Sphaerotilus montanus: one gene and its partner. The protein of the gene in region 2 binds, or shares a complex with, the protein of the main gene of each other region. Links are inferred from orthologs where the notes say so. Each region holds a gene or a part of one and is shown on either strand. Other genes may lie near its edges. The genes, in order: mfd and uvrA.

What was found.
Region 1: the proteins of uvrA (region 2) and mfd are in contact, whole or in part, in a crystal structure (PDB 4DFC), measured with the Escherichia coli proteins. The link is inferred for Sphaerotilus montanus from one-to-one orthologs.

Annotation. Positions count from the first base shown.
Region 1 is NZ_JACCFH010000001.1:4,513,583-4,520,729, forward strand. Bases 943-5,002 are described here. They hold mfd (transcription-repair coupling factor), read left to right. Parts: upstream 943-1,337; coding sequence 1,338-4,802; downstream 4,803-5,002. Other genes in these bases: ispD (2-C-methyl-D-erythritol 4-phosphate cytidylyltransferase), read right to left, coding at 943-1,265; BDD16_RS20640 (DUF4405 domain-containing protein), read left to right, coding at 4,905-5,002. Also shown: BDD16_RS20625 (NYN domain-containing protein), read right to left, coding at 1-467; more of ispD, read right to left, coding at 552-942; more of BDD16_RS20640, read left to right, coding at 5,003-5,402; phosphoserine phosphatase SerB, read left to right, coding at 5,460-6,188; BDD16_RS20650 (HDOD domain-containing protein), read right to left, coding at 6,175-7,074. UniProt on the Escherichia coli protein: Couples transcription and DNA repair by recognizing RNA polymerase (RNAP) stalled at DNA lesions. Mediates ATP-dependent release of RNAP and its truncated transcript from the DNA, and recruitment of nucleotide excision repair machinery to the damaged site.
Region 2 is NZ_JACCFH010000001.1:1,507,148-1,513,746, forward strand. Bases 1,106-4,617 are described here. They hold uvrA (excinuclease ABC subunit UvrA), read right to left. Parts: upstream 4,237-4,617; coding sequence 1,306-4,236; downstream 1,106-1,305. Other genes in these bases: BDD16_RS06750 (GGDEF domain-containing protein), read left to right, coding at 1,106-1,325; BDD16_RS06760 (amino acid ABC transporter ATP-binding protein), read right to left, coding at 4,304-4,617. Also shown: BDD16_RS06745 (putative bifunctional diguanylate cyclase/phosphodiesterase), read right to left, coding at 1-86; more of BDD16_RS06750, read left to right, coding at 357-1,105; more of BDD16_RS06760, read right to left, coding at 4,618-5,065; BDD16_RS06765 (amino acid ABC transporter permease), read right to left, coding at 5,055-5,705; BDD16_RS06770 (amino acid ABC transporter permease), read right to left, coding at 5,707-6,393; BDD16_RS06775 (transporter substrate-binding domain-containing protein), read right to left, coding at 6,404-6,599. UniProt on the Escherichia coli protein: The UvrABC repair system catalyzes the recognition and processing of DNA lesions. UvrA is an ATPase and a DNA-binding protein. A damage recognition complex composed of 2 UvrA and 2 UvrB subunits scans DNA for abnormalities.

The DNA of each region.
Region 1 (7,147 bases), 3.0 Mb from region 2 along the record:
GTCGACAGGTTGGACATGGCGCCGTGCAGCCAGAACTCCTTGTGCAGCTCGGACTTGATGTAGGTGATCGCGTCCTCGAAATCCCCGTCGCCGGCGGACAGGATCAGGCGGTCGTACACCCCTTGCGCGGCCAGCTTGATGATCAGCGTGGCGATGCCCACGTCCACGCCCTTCTGCACCGAGCGGTGGAAGGCATGCGAGCAGTTCGGGCAGGTCGTGTTGAGGTCCTTGATGGTGTAGAGCTGCACCCGCATCTTCGGACCACGCGGCGGCGCCGACTTGAGCCAGCTGTGGAAGGCGTTCTGGCTTTCGGTGGCCGCGTCGGGCGTCGAGTTCAGGTAGTACGACTCGTAGATCGGCCCGCCGTTGAGGCGGGTCATCTCGGCCTTGAGCTTGAGGTAGTCGAAGGGGCGGTTGCGGCCATAGTTGAACAGGTAGGCCCCGTCCACGATCCATACGGTTTTCATGGTGTTGTTGTCCGGAAATAGGAAGAAATCAAGGCAGGAAGGAAAGTCAAGCAAGTAAGACACGGCGACCGCGACATCCCGCGGTCAGGGGGTTCCATTTAAGCCCTTCATCAGCCGCTCGGCGAGGACAAAGTCCTCGGGCCAGGTGACTTTCAGATTGGTGAGATCCCCGTGTATCAGTTTTGGCTGGTGCCCGAGCGCTTCGATGGCGCTGGACTCGTCCGTGACGCTGTCACCCGCCAAGCGCAGGGCGGGCAGCAGCAAGCCGGCACGGAACATCTGGGGCGTCTGCGCGGCCCATTTGCCGGTGCGGTCGACCGTCGACGACACCCGCCCGCCCTCTGCCTGCTTGAGCGTGTCGGCCAGCGGCAGCGCCAGCAGACCGCCCACTTCGTCGTCCAGACAGGCATCGATCAGGCGATCGACCCAGGCTGGCTGCAACAGGCATCGGGCCGCATCATGCACCAGAACCCAGTCGTGCGGCTGAACACCCCGGGCCTGCAATTCCAGCAGCCCATTGGCCACACTCTCCGCACGCGTTGCGCCGCCGCAGTGCGCGACCCAGGCCCGCTCGCCCACATGCGCAGGCGCAGCCGCCTCGAACTGCGTGTCCTCCGGCGACAGCACGACCAGCGTGGCCTCGATGCGCACCACCTGCGCCAGCGCCGCCAGCGTGTGCGCCACCATGGCCTGGCCGGCGACGCGCTGGTATTGCTTGGGACCACCGGCGCCGGCGCGCAGGCCGACGCCCGCGCAGGGTACAAGGGCGTAACAACGGGGAAGGGTTCCGATCTGCATGCCCCCGATTGTCGCCGCTCATGGGCTGCGGCCTAGAATCGCCGCCGACTCCGCCGCCTGACCGACCCCTCCATGCAGCTTCCCAAGATCGCCCCCGGCCACCGATTCACCGTGCCACGCCCGCTCGGTTCCGCCGACGCGCTGCTGCTGGCCCGGTTCGCGCAACAGCACAAGGCCGCCGGCAACGTGCTGGGCGTGGTCACCGCCGAGCCGGCCGACGTGCAGCGCCTGCCGGACGAACTGGCCTTTTTCGCGCCCGATTTGCGCGTGGCCGTCTTCCCGGACTGGGAGACCCTGCCCTACGACACCTTCAGCCCGCACCAGGACCTCATCTCCGAGCGCCTGGCCACGCTCTGGCGCATCCGCTCGGGCGAGGTCGATGTCGTGCTGCTGCCGGCGACCACGGCGCTGACGCGGCTGGCACCGCCGTCCTTCATGGCCGGCTACACCTTCCATTTCAAGCAGAAGCAGAAGCTCGACGAAGCGAAGCTGAAATCCCAGCTCACGCTGGCCGGCTACCAGCACGTCAGCCAGGTCGTCTCGCACGGGGAATACGCCGTGCGCGGCGGGCTGATCGACCTGTTCCCGATGGGCTCGCTGGTGCCCTACCGGGTGGACCTGTTCGACAACGAGGTCGACTCGATCCGCGTCTTCGACCCCGACAGCCAGCGCAGCCTCTACCCGGTGCCGGAAGTGCGGCTGCTGCCCGGCCGCGAGTTCCCGATGGACGAGCGCGCCCGCCAGGATTTCCGGGCACGGTGGCGCGAGCGCATGGAGGGCGATCCGAGCAAGGCGCGCCTCTACAAGGACATCGCGCAGGGCATCGTCGGCGGTGGCATCGAGTATTTCCTGCCACTGTTCTTCGACGAGACGGCCAGCATCTTCGACTACCTCGGCCCGAACGCGGTGCTCGCGCTGCACGGCGAGGTCAACGAGGCACTGGAGCGTTTCTGGACCGAGACGCGCGAGCGCCACCGCTTCCTGCAGCACGACCCCGAGCGGCCCATTCTGCCGCCGGAAGACCTCTACCTGAAGCTCGACGAGTTCTTCTCGCGCTGCAACGGCCACGCCCAGCTGTCGATCCGCGGCAACGAGGCCGTGGACTGGGCACGCCCGCTGCCCGATCTGGCCATCGAGCGCGGCGGCCAGGATCCGCTGCGCAAGCTGGAGGAACACCTCACCCGCACCGCGCGCAGCCAGGGCGAGACCCGCTCACCGACCCGCGTGCTGATCGTCGCCGAAAGCGCCGGCCGGCGCGAAAGCATCCTGGAGCTGCTGCGCGACCACCGGCTGGAGCCGGCCTCGGTGGAGTCGCTGGCCGCCTTCCTCGCCAGCGACCACCGCTACGCGATCACCACCTCGCCGCTGGCCGCAGGCTTCTTCTGGACCGAGTCGCACGTCCAGTTCGTCACCGAGACCGAGCTGTTCGACAGCGCCCCCACCCACCGCCGCCGTCGCCGCCAGGAGGCCACCAGCGACGTCGACGCGCTGATCAAGGATCTGTCCGAGCTGAAGGTGGGCGACCCGGTGGTGCATGCCAACCACGGCATCGGCCGCTACCAGGGCCTGATCGGCATCGACCTCGGCGAAGGCCCGACCGAGTTCCTGCACCTCGAATACGCAGACAAGGCCACGCTCTACGTCCCCGTGTCGCAGCTGCACCTGATCAGCCGCTACACCGGCGTCAGCGCGGACGAGGCGCCGCTGCACAAGCTCGGCTCCGGCCAGTGGGAGAAGGCCAAGCGCAAGGCGGCGGAGCAGGTGCGCGACGCCGCGGCCGAGCTGCTCAACCTCTACGCCCGCCGCGCCGCGCGCGAGGGCCACGCCTTCCGCTACGCGGCGCAGGACTACGAGGCGTTCGCGGCCAGCTTCGGCTTCGAAGAGACCGCCGACCAGAACGCCGCGATCCACGCCGTGATCCAGGACATGATCAGCCCGCGCCCGATGGACCGGCTGGTCTGCGGCGATGTGGGTTTCGGCAAGACGGAAGTGGCGCTGCGGGCGGCGTTCGTCGCGGTGATGGGCGGCAAGCAGGTCGCCCTGCTCGCGCCCACCACGCTGCTGGCCGAGCAGCACCACCAGACGCTGGTCGACCGCTTCGCGCAGTGGCCGGTGAAGATCGCCGAGATGAGCCGCTTCCGCTCGCCCAAGGAGGTGAAGGCGGCGATGGAGGGGCTGGCGGCCGGCACGATCGACATCGTGGTCGGCACGCACAAGCTGCTCAGCCCGGACACCCAGTTCAAGAACCTGGGCCTGCTGATCATCGACGAGGAACACCGCTTCGGCGTACGCCACAAGGAGCAGATGAAGGCGATGCGCGCCGAGGTCGATGTGCTCACGCTGACCGCGACACCGATCCCGCGCACGCTGGGCATGGCGCTCGAAGGCCTGCGCGACCTGTCGGTGATCGCGACCGCGCCGCAGCGCCGGCTGGCGATCAAGACGTTTGTCCGCAACGAGAGCAAGGGCGTGATCCGCGAAGCGGTGCTGCGCGAGTTCCAGCGGGGCGGGCAGGTCTACTTCCTGCACAACGAGGTCGACACGATCGAGAACCGCCGCCAGTCGCTGCAGGAGCTGATCCCCGAGGCGCGCATCGGTGTCGCCCATGGCCAGATGCCCGAGCGCGAGCTGGAGCGGGTGATGCGCGACTTCGTGGCGCAGCGCCACAACGTGCTGCTGTGCTCGACCATCATCGAGACCGGCATCGACGTGCCGACTGCCAACACCATCCTCATGGCGCGGGCGGACAAGTTCGGCCTGGCCCAGCTGCACCAGCTGCGCGGACGCGTCGGCCGCAGCCACCACCAGGCCTATGCCTACCTGCTGGTGCCCGACATCGAGGGCCTCACCAAGCAGGCGCAGCAGCGGCTGGACGCGATCCAGAGCATGGAAGAACTCGGCTCGGGCTTCTACCTCGCGATGCACGACCTGGAGATCCGCGGCGCCGGCGAGGTGCTGGGCGACCACCAGAGCGGCAACATGATGGAGGTGGGCTTCCAGCTCTACAACGAGATGCTGTCGGAAGCGGTGCGCGCCCTCAAGGCGGGCCAGGAGCCGGACCTGCTCTCGCCCACCGGCTTCTTTGGCGCGACCACCGACGTCAACCTGCACGCGCCGGCGTTGCTGCCGGACGCCTATTGCCCGGACGTGCAGGTGCGCCTGAACCTCTACAAGCGCCTGGCCACCGCGGACAAGGCGGACAAGATCGACACGATGCTGGAGGAGTGTGTCGACCGCTTCGGCAAGCTGCCGGCGCAGGCGCAGGCGCTGTTCGACCTGCACCGGCTGCGCGTGCAGGCGAAGCCCTACGGCGTGACCAAGATCGATGCAGGCCCGGCGGTGATCAACATCCACTTCCGCCCGAATCCGCCGATCGACCCGATGCGCATCATCGATCTGGTGCAGAAGAACCGGAACGTGAAGCTCGCCGGCAACGACAAGCTGCGCATCGAACGCGCCTATCCGGATGCCAAGGACCGGGCCCAGTACGTGCGCGACGTGCTGCGGGCGCTGGGCACGCCGCTGGCTGGCCGCTGACCTCGCCAGCAGGCTTTACACGGCAGCAACAGCGCGGTGGGGATGGCGTTCACATGACCGTTGCAGAATCAGGGTTATCCCTTGAACCACTGCAACTCCACCATGACGATCCAACGCCACTGGGCCACGCCCCTCACCATCGGCGCCTTCTTGCTGATGGCCGTCACCGGGGGGCTGATGTTCTTCCACCTCGACCGCGGCCTGAACAAGGAGGCCCACGAATGGCTGGGCTGGGCCATGGTCGTGGCGGTCGGTCTGCACGTCGCGGTCAACTTCGCCGCCTTCAAGCGCCACCTGACCCAGACGACCGGGCGGGTGCTGATCGGCGTGTTCGCCGTGCTGCTGGGGCTGTCCTTCCTCAGCGTCGGCGACCAGAAGAGCGAACCAGGCTTCGCGCCGCCGCTGCGGGCCATGGCGCAGGTGCCGCTGTCGACGCTGGCCCCGGTGCTGAAACTCACGCCGGCCGAGCTGCGCGAGCGCCTGGGCGCTTCCGGCGTGCTGGCCACCTCGGACACGCAGACCCTGGCGGAGCTGGTCGGCCCGGACCTGAAGCGCCAGATCGGTGTGCTCAACGGACTGCTGGCCGCCCCCAGACCCTGAGGTCCGGCGGCCGAGCGGGTAGGATCGCGGGCTGTTCCCACTGCACTGTCCGCCGCGATGTCTGTTGCCGCTTCCCCCCGTGAACTTGCCCCCGGCCTGGTGATCCAGGGTTTCGAGCCCCCGCTGCGCCTGAGCGACTTCAAGCTCATCGCCTTCGACATGGACTCGACGCTGATCAACATCGAGTGCGTCGACGAGATCGCCGACGCCGCCGGGCGCAAGGCCGAGGTCGCCGCCATCACCGCCGCGGCGATGCGCGGCGAGATCACCGACTACAAGGACAGCCTGCGCCGCCGCGTGGCCCTGCTGCAGGGCGTGCCGGCCAGCGCGCTGGAAGAGGTCTACACGCAGCGCCTGCAGCTGAATCCGGGCGCCGAAGCGCTGGTCCGGGCCTGCCGCGCCGCCGGCCTGAAGACGCTGCTGGTCTCGGGCGGCTTCACGTTCTTCGCGGACCGCGTGGCCGCACGCCTGCAACTCGACGAGGCGCGCAGCAACCTGCTGGAGATCGTGGACGGCCAGCTGACGGGCCGCATGGTCGACCAGCCCTGGGGCGACATCTGCGACGGCGAGGAAAAGCGCCGCACGCTGCTGGCCACCTGCGCCCGCCTGGGCATCGCCCCGGCGCAGGCCATCGCCATGGGCGACGGCGCCAACGACCTGCCGATGATGGGTGTGGCGGGCCTGTCGGTCGCGCACCACGCCAAACCGGCCGTGCGCGCCCAGGCCATGGTCGCCATCGACGACGGCGGACTCGACCGCCTGCTCGACGTCTTCAGGGACCGCTGAGCACCATCTGGGTCCGGATCTCGTCGCTCCAGTCCTCGAAATCGTCCTCGCTCATGCCCAGCGCCGCCAGCGCCTGGACGCCCCCGCGCAGCCACTCGCCGTGGCGGTTGCGGCCGCGGTGGAGCTGGATCATGCGCTCGGCCACCAGCGCCAGCGCGATCAGCAGGCTGGACGGCCGGCGGCGGTGTTCCGCGCCGAGCACGCGGTAGTCGTGGTGCAGGCAGACCGCCTCGACGATCTCCTCGCCGACGCCCCAGGTCCGGGCCAGCGCGGCACCAACGACCGCATGGTCGGTGCCGTGTCGTCCGCGTTCCACCTCGGTGAAGGCGCGGAAGCCGAGATTGGCTTCGGCCAGCGTGGCGCGGTAGCTGGGTGATTCGAAGCGCTGCAGCAGCACGGGAATCCCGACGTCGCAGAACAGCCCGAAGGTCTGCGCCACGTCCGGCGCGACCTCGCCATGCCGGCGCGCCAGCCAGGCCATCGCCACGCTGCGCCGGTGCGCGACATCCCAGAAGCGCTCCAGCGAGGGCCCGTGCGCGGGCAGCACCTCGCGCAGGGCCAGCGCACTGAGCAGCGCGGTACAGCGCACGGGTCCGAGCCGCTCGAAGGCCTGGGCCAGCGTGCCGCGACCACGTCCGCGGCCGAGCCAGGGCGCATAGGCCGCCTTCAGCAGCGCGGCAGAGACGGCCACATCCGTCATGGCAATGCGGGCGAGTTCCTCGCTGCGTGGTGGTGTGCGCGCCAGTTCGGCGCGCAGGCGCAACAGCATGTCAGGACACGGCGGAATGCCGATGTCGGCGACCAGCGCCGACAGCATCGGTGCATCGGACAAGGCCGACGCCACCGAGGGCGCGAGGAGGTCAGACGGGACGGAGAGCACATGCATAGCCACTTTTCGGCGCCCATGCCACCGTGCTGTATGCACCACCCCGCCTGACCGTGATGAACCGCACGACCTG
Region 2 (6,599 bases):
AGCGCCGAAGCCCGCCACGGCACAGCCCGCCCGGACGCCTGGGGAGGACGGTTCGAGCGGTGCAGCGGACGGGATCGGCGTGACATGTAAAAATTGTCACGGCTGGTCTGCCAGGCGGAAAGGACCGAATGCGCAGCCGTCCGCGGATCCCCTGCAGACAGGGGGACAGATCAGACGGCCATGGCGTGAAGTGGGTACCAGAGTGCCCGCACTCCTGACGACCGGACCGCCCGCAGCGCCCTACCATCACCGCACACTCGCTGGAGCCTGGCGAGCCCGCCGGGATGACCACACCGATGAGATACCACGACAGCATGGAGCGAAGTGCCGATGTCTTGCGACAGGCGGTGCAACTCATGAAACGCCACGGCAGTGCCCTGCACCCCGTGAACTACACGCTCTGGTACGAGTACGTGCGCGGCGAGAACCCGGCGCTGCGTGCGGCCATGGACCGCTACCTCGCCCAGCACCTGCAGCTCGACGACGCCATCGCCGACGCGATGTACCGGCGCTTTGTCACCGGTGGCGGCATTGATGCCACGCTCATCGAGCGCACCGCCGAAGGTGTCTCGACCGTGCTGACCGGCATGGCCGAATCGGCCGCCCGCGCCGGTGACCAGACCGCGCAATACGGCACCTCGCTGTCCCGACTCAGCCAGGAACTCGCCGGCAGCGCCCACTCCCCCGCGCTGGAGGAGATGCTCAACACCACGCGCCAGATGCAGGTCGCCGTGACCGAGATGCAGCAGCGCCTGTCCGACAGCCAGAACGAGATCGGCCAGCTGCGGGCCGAACTGCGCCGCGTCCACGAGGAATCGCGCCTCGACAGCCTGACCGGACTGGCCAACCGCCGCGCCTTCGACCAGCGCCTGGCGGCCTGTCTGGCCGAAGCGGACACCCCGGCCCGGCGCTACCAGCGCCCCTGCCTGATGATCGCCGACATCGACCATTTCAAGCGCATCAACGACACCTACGGCCACCCCTACGGCGACCACGTGCTGCGCGCCGTCGGCACCATCCTCAAGGAAGTCACCCCGGCAGACTGCCTGGCGGCACGCATCGGGGGCGAGGAGTTCGCGGTGCTGATGCCGTCGAGCAGCCTGTCGGAAGCCCGCTCCCTCGCCGAGAGCGTGCGCCTGCGGGTAGCGGCTGCGCGGGTTCGACGCCAAGGCCAGGACGATGACGCCACCCGCATCACCATCTCCATCGGCCTGACCCTGTTCCGTCACGGCGAGAACGGCACCGCCTTCATGGAACGCGCCGACCAGGCGCTCTACACGTCCAAGGACAGCGGTCGGGACCGGGTCACGGTGCTGGCGGGCTGAGCCGCTCGGCCGCCGCCAGCAGCGGCTTCAGGAAGCGCCCCGTGTGGCTCGCCTCGCACGCCGCCACGTCCTCCGGCGTTCCGGCGATCAGCAGCCTGCCGCCGCCTGCGCCACCTTCCGGCCCCATGTCGAGCAGCCAGTCGGCGGTCTTGATGACGTCGAGGTTGTGCTCGATCACCACGATCGTGTTGCCCGCCTCGCAGAGCTGGTGCAGGACCTGCAGCAGCAGCTGGATGTCGGCGAAATGCAGCCCGGTGGTGGGCTCGTCGAGGATGTAGAGCGTGCGGCCGGTGTCGCGCTTGCTCAGCTCCAGCGCCAGCTTGACCCGCTGCGCCTCGCCGCCCGAGAGCGTCGTCGCCGACTGCCCGAGCTTGATGTAGCCCAGGCCCACGTCCAGCAGCGTCTGCAGCTTGCGCGCCAGCGCCGGCACCGCGCTGAAGAAGGCGTGCGCGTCCTCCACCGTCATGCCGAGCACCTCGGTGATGTTCTTGCCCTTGTAGAGGACTTCGAGCGTCTCGCGGTTGTAGCGCTTGCCGTGGCAGGTGTCGCAGGGGACGTAGACATCCGGCAGGAAGTGCATCTCCACCTTCAGCACGCCGTCGCCCTGGCAGGCCTCGCAGCGCCCGCCGGCCACGTTGAAGCTGAAGCGCCCCGGCCCGTAGCCGCGCTCGCGGGCAGCCGGCATCTCGGCAAACAGCTCGCGGATCGGCGTGAACAGGCCGGTGTAGGTGGCGGGGTTGCTGCGCGGGGTGCGGCCGATGGGGCTCTGGTCGACGTTGATGACCTTGTCGAAGTGCTCCAGGCCCTCGATCTCGTCGTGCGCCTCGGGCTCCAGGTGGCTCTGGTAGAGCTTGCGGGCGACCGCGGCATAGAGCGTGTCGTTGATCAGCGTGCTCTTGCCCGAGCCGGACACGCCGGTGATGCAGGTGAACAGCCCCACCGGGATCTCGGCCGTGACGCCCTTCAAGTTGTTGCCGCGGGCGTTGACGACGCGCAGCACGCGCGGATCCGCCTGGTCCTGCAGCCGGCGGCGCTGGCCGGGCAGCTCGATGCGCAGCACCTGCGACAGGTAGCGGCCGGTCGGTGATTCGGGGTTGGCGGCCACGTCGTCGGGCGTGCCCTGGGCCATCACGCGGCCACCGTGGACGCCGGCGCCCGGCCCCATGTCGACGACGTGGTCGGCGGCGCGGATCATGTCTTCGTCGTGCTCGACCACCAGCACGCTGTTGCCGAGGTCGCGCAGGTGCTTGAGCGTGCCGATCAGGCGCTCGTTGTCGCGCTGGTGCAGGCCGATCGACGGCTCGTCGAGCACGTACATCACGCCCGACAGCCCCGAGCCGATCTGGCTGGCCAGCCGGATGCGCTGCGCCTCGCCGCCGGAGAGCGTGTCGGCGCTGCGGTCCAGGCTCAGGTAGTTCAGGCCGACGTCGTTGAGGAAGCGCAGCCGCGCCCGGATCTCGCGCACCACCTTGTCGGCGATGTCGGCCTTGGCGCCCTTGAGCTGCAGGCCCTCGAAATAGGCCAGACAGTCGGCCAGCGTGGCGTGCTCGACCTCGAAGATCGCCCGCGACGGCAGGCCGTTCGCATCGGCCAGCAGCACGTTGCGGGCCTCGCGGCGCAGGCGTGCACCGCCGCAGTCGGCGCAGGGCTTGTTGGCCTGGTAGCGCGCCAGGTCCTCGCGCACCGCGGACGAGTCGGTCTCGCGGTAGCGGCGCTCCAGGTTGGGGATGATCCCTTCGAAGGCGTGCGCCCGCTTGACGCTGCGCTTCTTGCCGTTCGCGCCCTCGGCGGCGTAGGTGAAGGTGATCTCGTCCTCGCCGGAGCCGTAGAGCAGCGCGTGGCGGTGGGCCGGCGCGAGTTCCTCGAAGGGCAGCTCCAGATCGAAGCCGTAGTGCGCCGCGACGCTCTCCAGCATCGAGAAGGTGTAGCCGTTGCGCCGGTCCCAGCCCTTGACGGCACCGCTGCCCAGGCTGAGCGTCGGAAACGCCACCACCCGCTCGGGGTCGAACACGTTGACGTGGCCCAGCCCGTCGCAGCTCGGGCAGGCACCGACCGGCGAGTTGAACGAGAACAGCCGCGGCTCCAGCTCCGACAGCGAGTAGCTGCACACCGGGCACGAGAACTTGCTGGAGAACAGGTGCTCGCGGCCGGAGTCCATCTCCAGCACGAGCGCGCGGCCTTCGGCGATGCGCAGCGCCGCCTCGAAGCTCTCGGCCAGCCGCTGCTGCGCGTCGGGACGCACCTTGAGGCGGTCGATGACGACGTCGATGTCGTGCTTCTCGGTCTTCTTGAGCGGCGGCACCTCGGTCGCCTCGACGATCTGGCCGTCGACGCGAAAGCGCACGTAGCCCTGCGCCTGCATGCCCTCGAACAGCTCGACGAACTCGCCCTTGCGGTCGCGCACCACGGGCGCGAGCACCATCAGCTTCATCTCCTCGGGCAGCGCCAGCGTGGCGTCCACCATCTGGCTGATGCTCTGCGCCTCCAGCGGCAGGTGGTGGTCGGGGCAGAACGGCGTGCCGGCGCGGGCGTAGAGCAGGCGCAGGTAGTCGTGGATCTCGGTGATGGTGCCCACCGTCGAGCGCGGGTTGTGGCTGGTGGCCTTCTGCTCGATGGAGATCGCCGGCGACAGGCCCTCGATCACGTCCACGTCGGGCTTGTCCATCAACTGCAGGAACTGCCGGGCGTAGGCGCTGAGGCTCTCGACGTAGCGGCGCTGCCCTTCCGCGTAGAGCGTGTCGAAGGCCAGGCTCGATTTGCCCGAGCCCGACAACCCGGTGATCACGACCAGCGCGTTCTTGGGCAGGTCGAGGTCGATGTTCTTCAGGTTGTGGGTGCGGGCGCCGCGGACGGAAATCAGCGACTGGCGGGCAGGCGACGCAACAGGCGGCTTGGGGGATTCGAGGGGCATGACAGGCAACTTCCGGCGGCGCAAGGGCAACCGGCCATGATACCGGCCACCCGTGCAGGACGCGGCATCAGTGCAGCGCGGACAGGAACTGCTGCAGCTCCGGCGTCTTCGGCGCGCTGAAGAGCGTCTCGGGCGGACCCACCTCGTGGATGCGGCCGGCGTGCATGAACACCACCCGGTCGGCCACCTTGCGGGCAAAGCCCATCTCGTGCGTCACCATCAGCAGCGTCATGCCCTCCCCGGCGAGCTGCTCGACGACGCGCAGCACCTCGCCCACCAGCTCCGGGTCCAGCGCCGAGGTGATCTCGTCGCACAGCAGCGCCGCCGGCTGCATCGCCAGCGCCCGCGCGATCGCCACACGCTGCTGCTGCCCGCCCGAGAGCTGGTCCGGCCAGGCGTCGAACTTGTCGGCCAGCCCGACCCGGCCGAGCAGCGCGCGCGCCTGGGCCTCGCAGGCGCGGGCGTCGCGGCGCTGCACCAGCGCGGGCGCCAGCATCACGTTGCGCCCGACCGTCAGGTGCGGGAAGAGGTTGAAGCTCTGGAAGACCATGCCGACCTGCTGGCGCAGCCGGCGCATCGCCTCGGCGTTGCCACGGCGGTGCGACAGCGATTCGCCCTGCACCGTCAGCGTGCCGGCCTGGAAGGGTTCGAGGCCGTTGACGCAGCGCAGCAGCGTGCTCTTGCCCGAGCCGCTGCGGCCGATCAGCGCGATGACCTCGCCAGGCGCCACGTCCAGGTCGATGCCCTTGAGCACCTCGTGGCGGTCGTAGTACTTGTGCAGGCCCCGGATGCGCACCAGCGCGGGGGCTTCGGTTGGCTCAGTGGACACGTTGCAGTTTCCTCTCCAGCACGCGGCTCCACCACGACAGCGGGAAGCACAGCGCGAAGTACATCAACGCCACACAGGCGTACACGGTGAAGGGACGGAAGGTGGCGTTGGTGATCATCGAGCCGGCCTTGGTCAGCTCGACGAAGCCGATGACCGAGGCCAGCGCCGTGCCCTTGACGACCTGCACCGCGAAGCCCACCGTCGGCGCGATCGCCAGCCGCAGCGCCTGCGGGCCGATGACGTGGCGCAGCTGTTCGCCCAGACTGAGCGCCAGGCTGTCGGCGGCCTCCCACTGCCCGCGCGGGATCGCCATGAAGCAGCCGCGCCAGATCTCGCTCAGGTAGGCGCTGCTGTAGAGCGTCAGCGCCACGCTGGCCGCCATCCAGGCCGACACGTTCCAGCCCAGCAGCGCCAGCCCGAAATAGGCCAGGAAGAGCTGCATCAGCAGCGGCGTGCCCTGGAACAGCGCCACATGGACCGCCCCGAAGGTCGCGGCGCCCGGCCAGCGTGCCAGCCGCGCCAGCAGCAGTGCGCCGCCCAGCAGCGCGCCGCCGACGAAGGCAACCAGCGACAGCGCCACCGTCCAGCGGGCCGCCAGCAGCAGGTTGCGCAGGATGTCCCACAGCGAGAAGTCGACCACCTCAGCGCCCCGCGCCACCCAGCGGCGCGACCCGGCCGAACACCCAGCGCGGCCCGAGCCAGTGCAGCGTCTGGCGCAGGACGATCGCCAGCAGCAGGTAGACCGCGGTCGCGAGGATCGTGGCCTCGAAGGCGCGGAAGTTGCGGCTGTGGACCAGGTTGGCGGCGTGGCTCAGCTCGGCGGTCGCGATCTGGCCGCACACGGCCGAACCCAGCATGACGATCACGATCTGGCCCACCATCGCCGGCCAGACCCGCCCGAGTGCCGGGGGCAGCACGATGCGGGTGAAGACCTGCAGGTCGGTCAGCGCCAGGCTGCGCGCGGCCTCGATCTGGCCGGGCGGCGTGCCCTCCAGCCCCGCCCGCACGATCTCGCCCGCGTAGGCGCCCAGGTTGAGGACCATCGCCAGCACCGAAGCCACCTCCGGCGACAGCCGCAAGCCCAGCCCCGGCAGGCCGAAGTAGAGAAAGAAGAGCTGCACGATGAAGGGCGTGTTGCGGATCAGCTCCACATAGCCCGCGGCCACCGCGCGCAGCCCGCGCCCGCCATGCAGCCGCGCCCAGGCACAGCCGACCCCCAGCGCCGCACCCAGCACGGCGGCCACCACGGTCAGTCCGACCGTCATCCCCACGCCGCGCAGCAGCAGCGGCCACTCGGCCAGCACGGCCCCGAAATCGAGCGTGACCATGGCCGCGGCCTCACTGCGGCAGCTCGCCCGCGGGGCGGCCGAGCCAGCGCATCGCCATCTTGTCGAGGTCGCCCGAGGCCTTCGCCTGCGCCAGGATCTCGTTGACCTTCAGCCGCAGCTTGTCCTCGCCCTTGGCCACGCCGATGAAGTTGGGCGAGTCCTTGAGCACGAACTTGAATTCGGTGGCGAGCTGCGGGTTGCGCGCC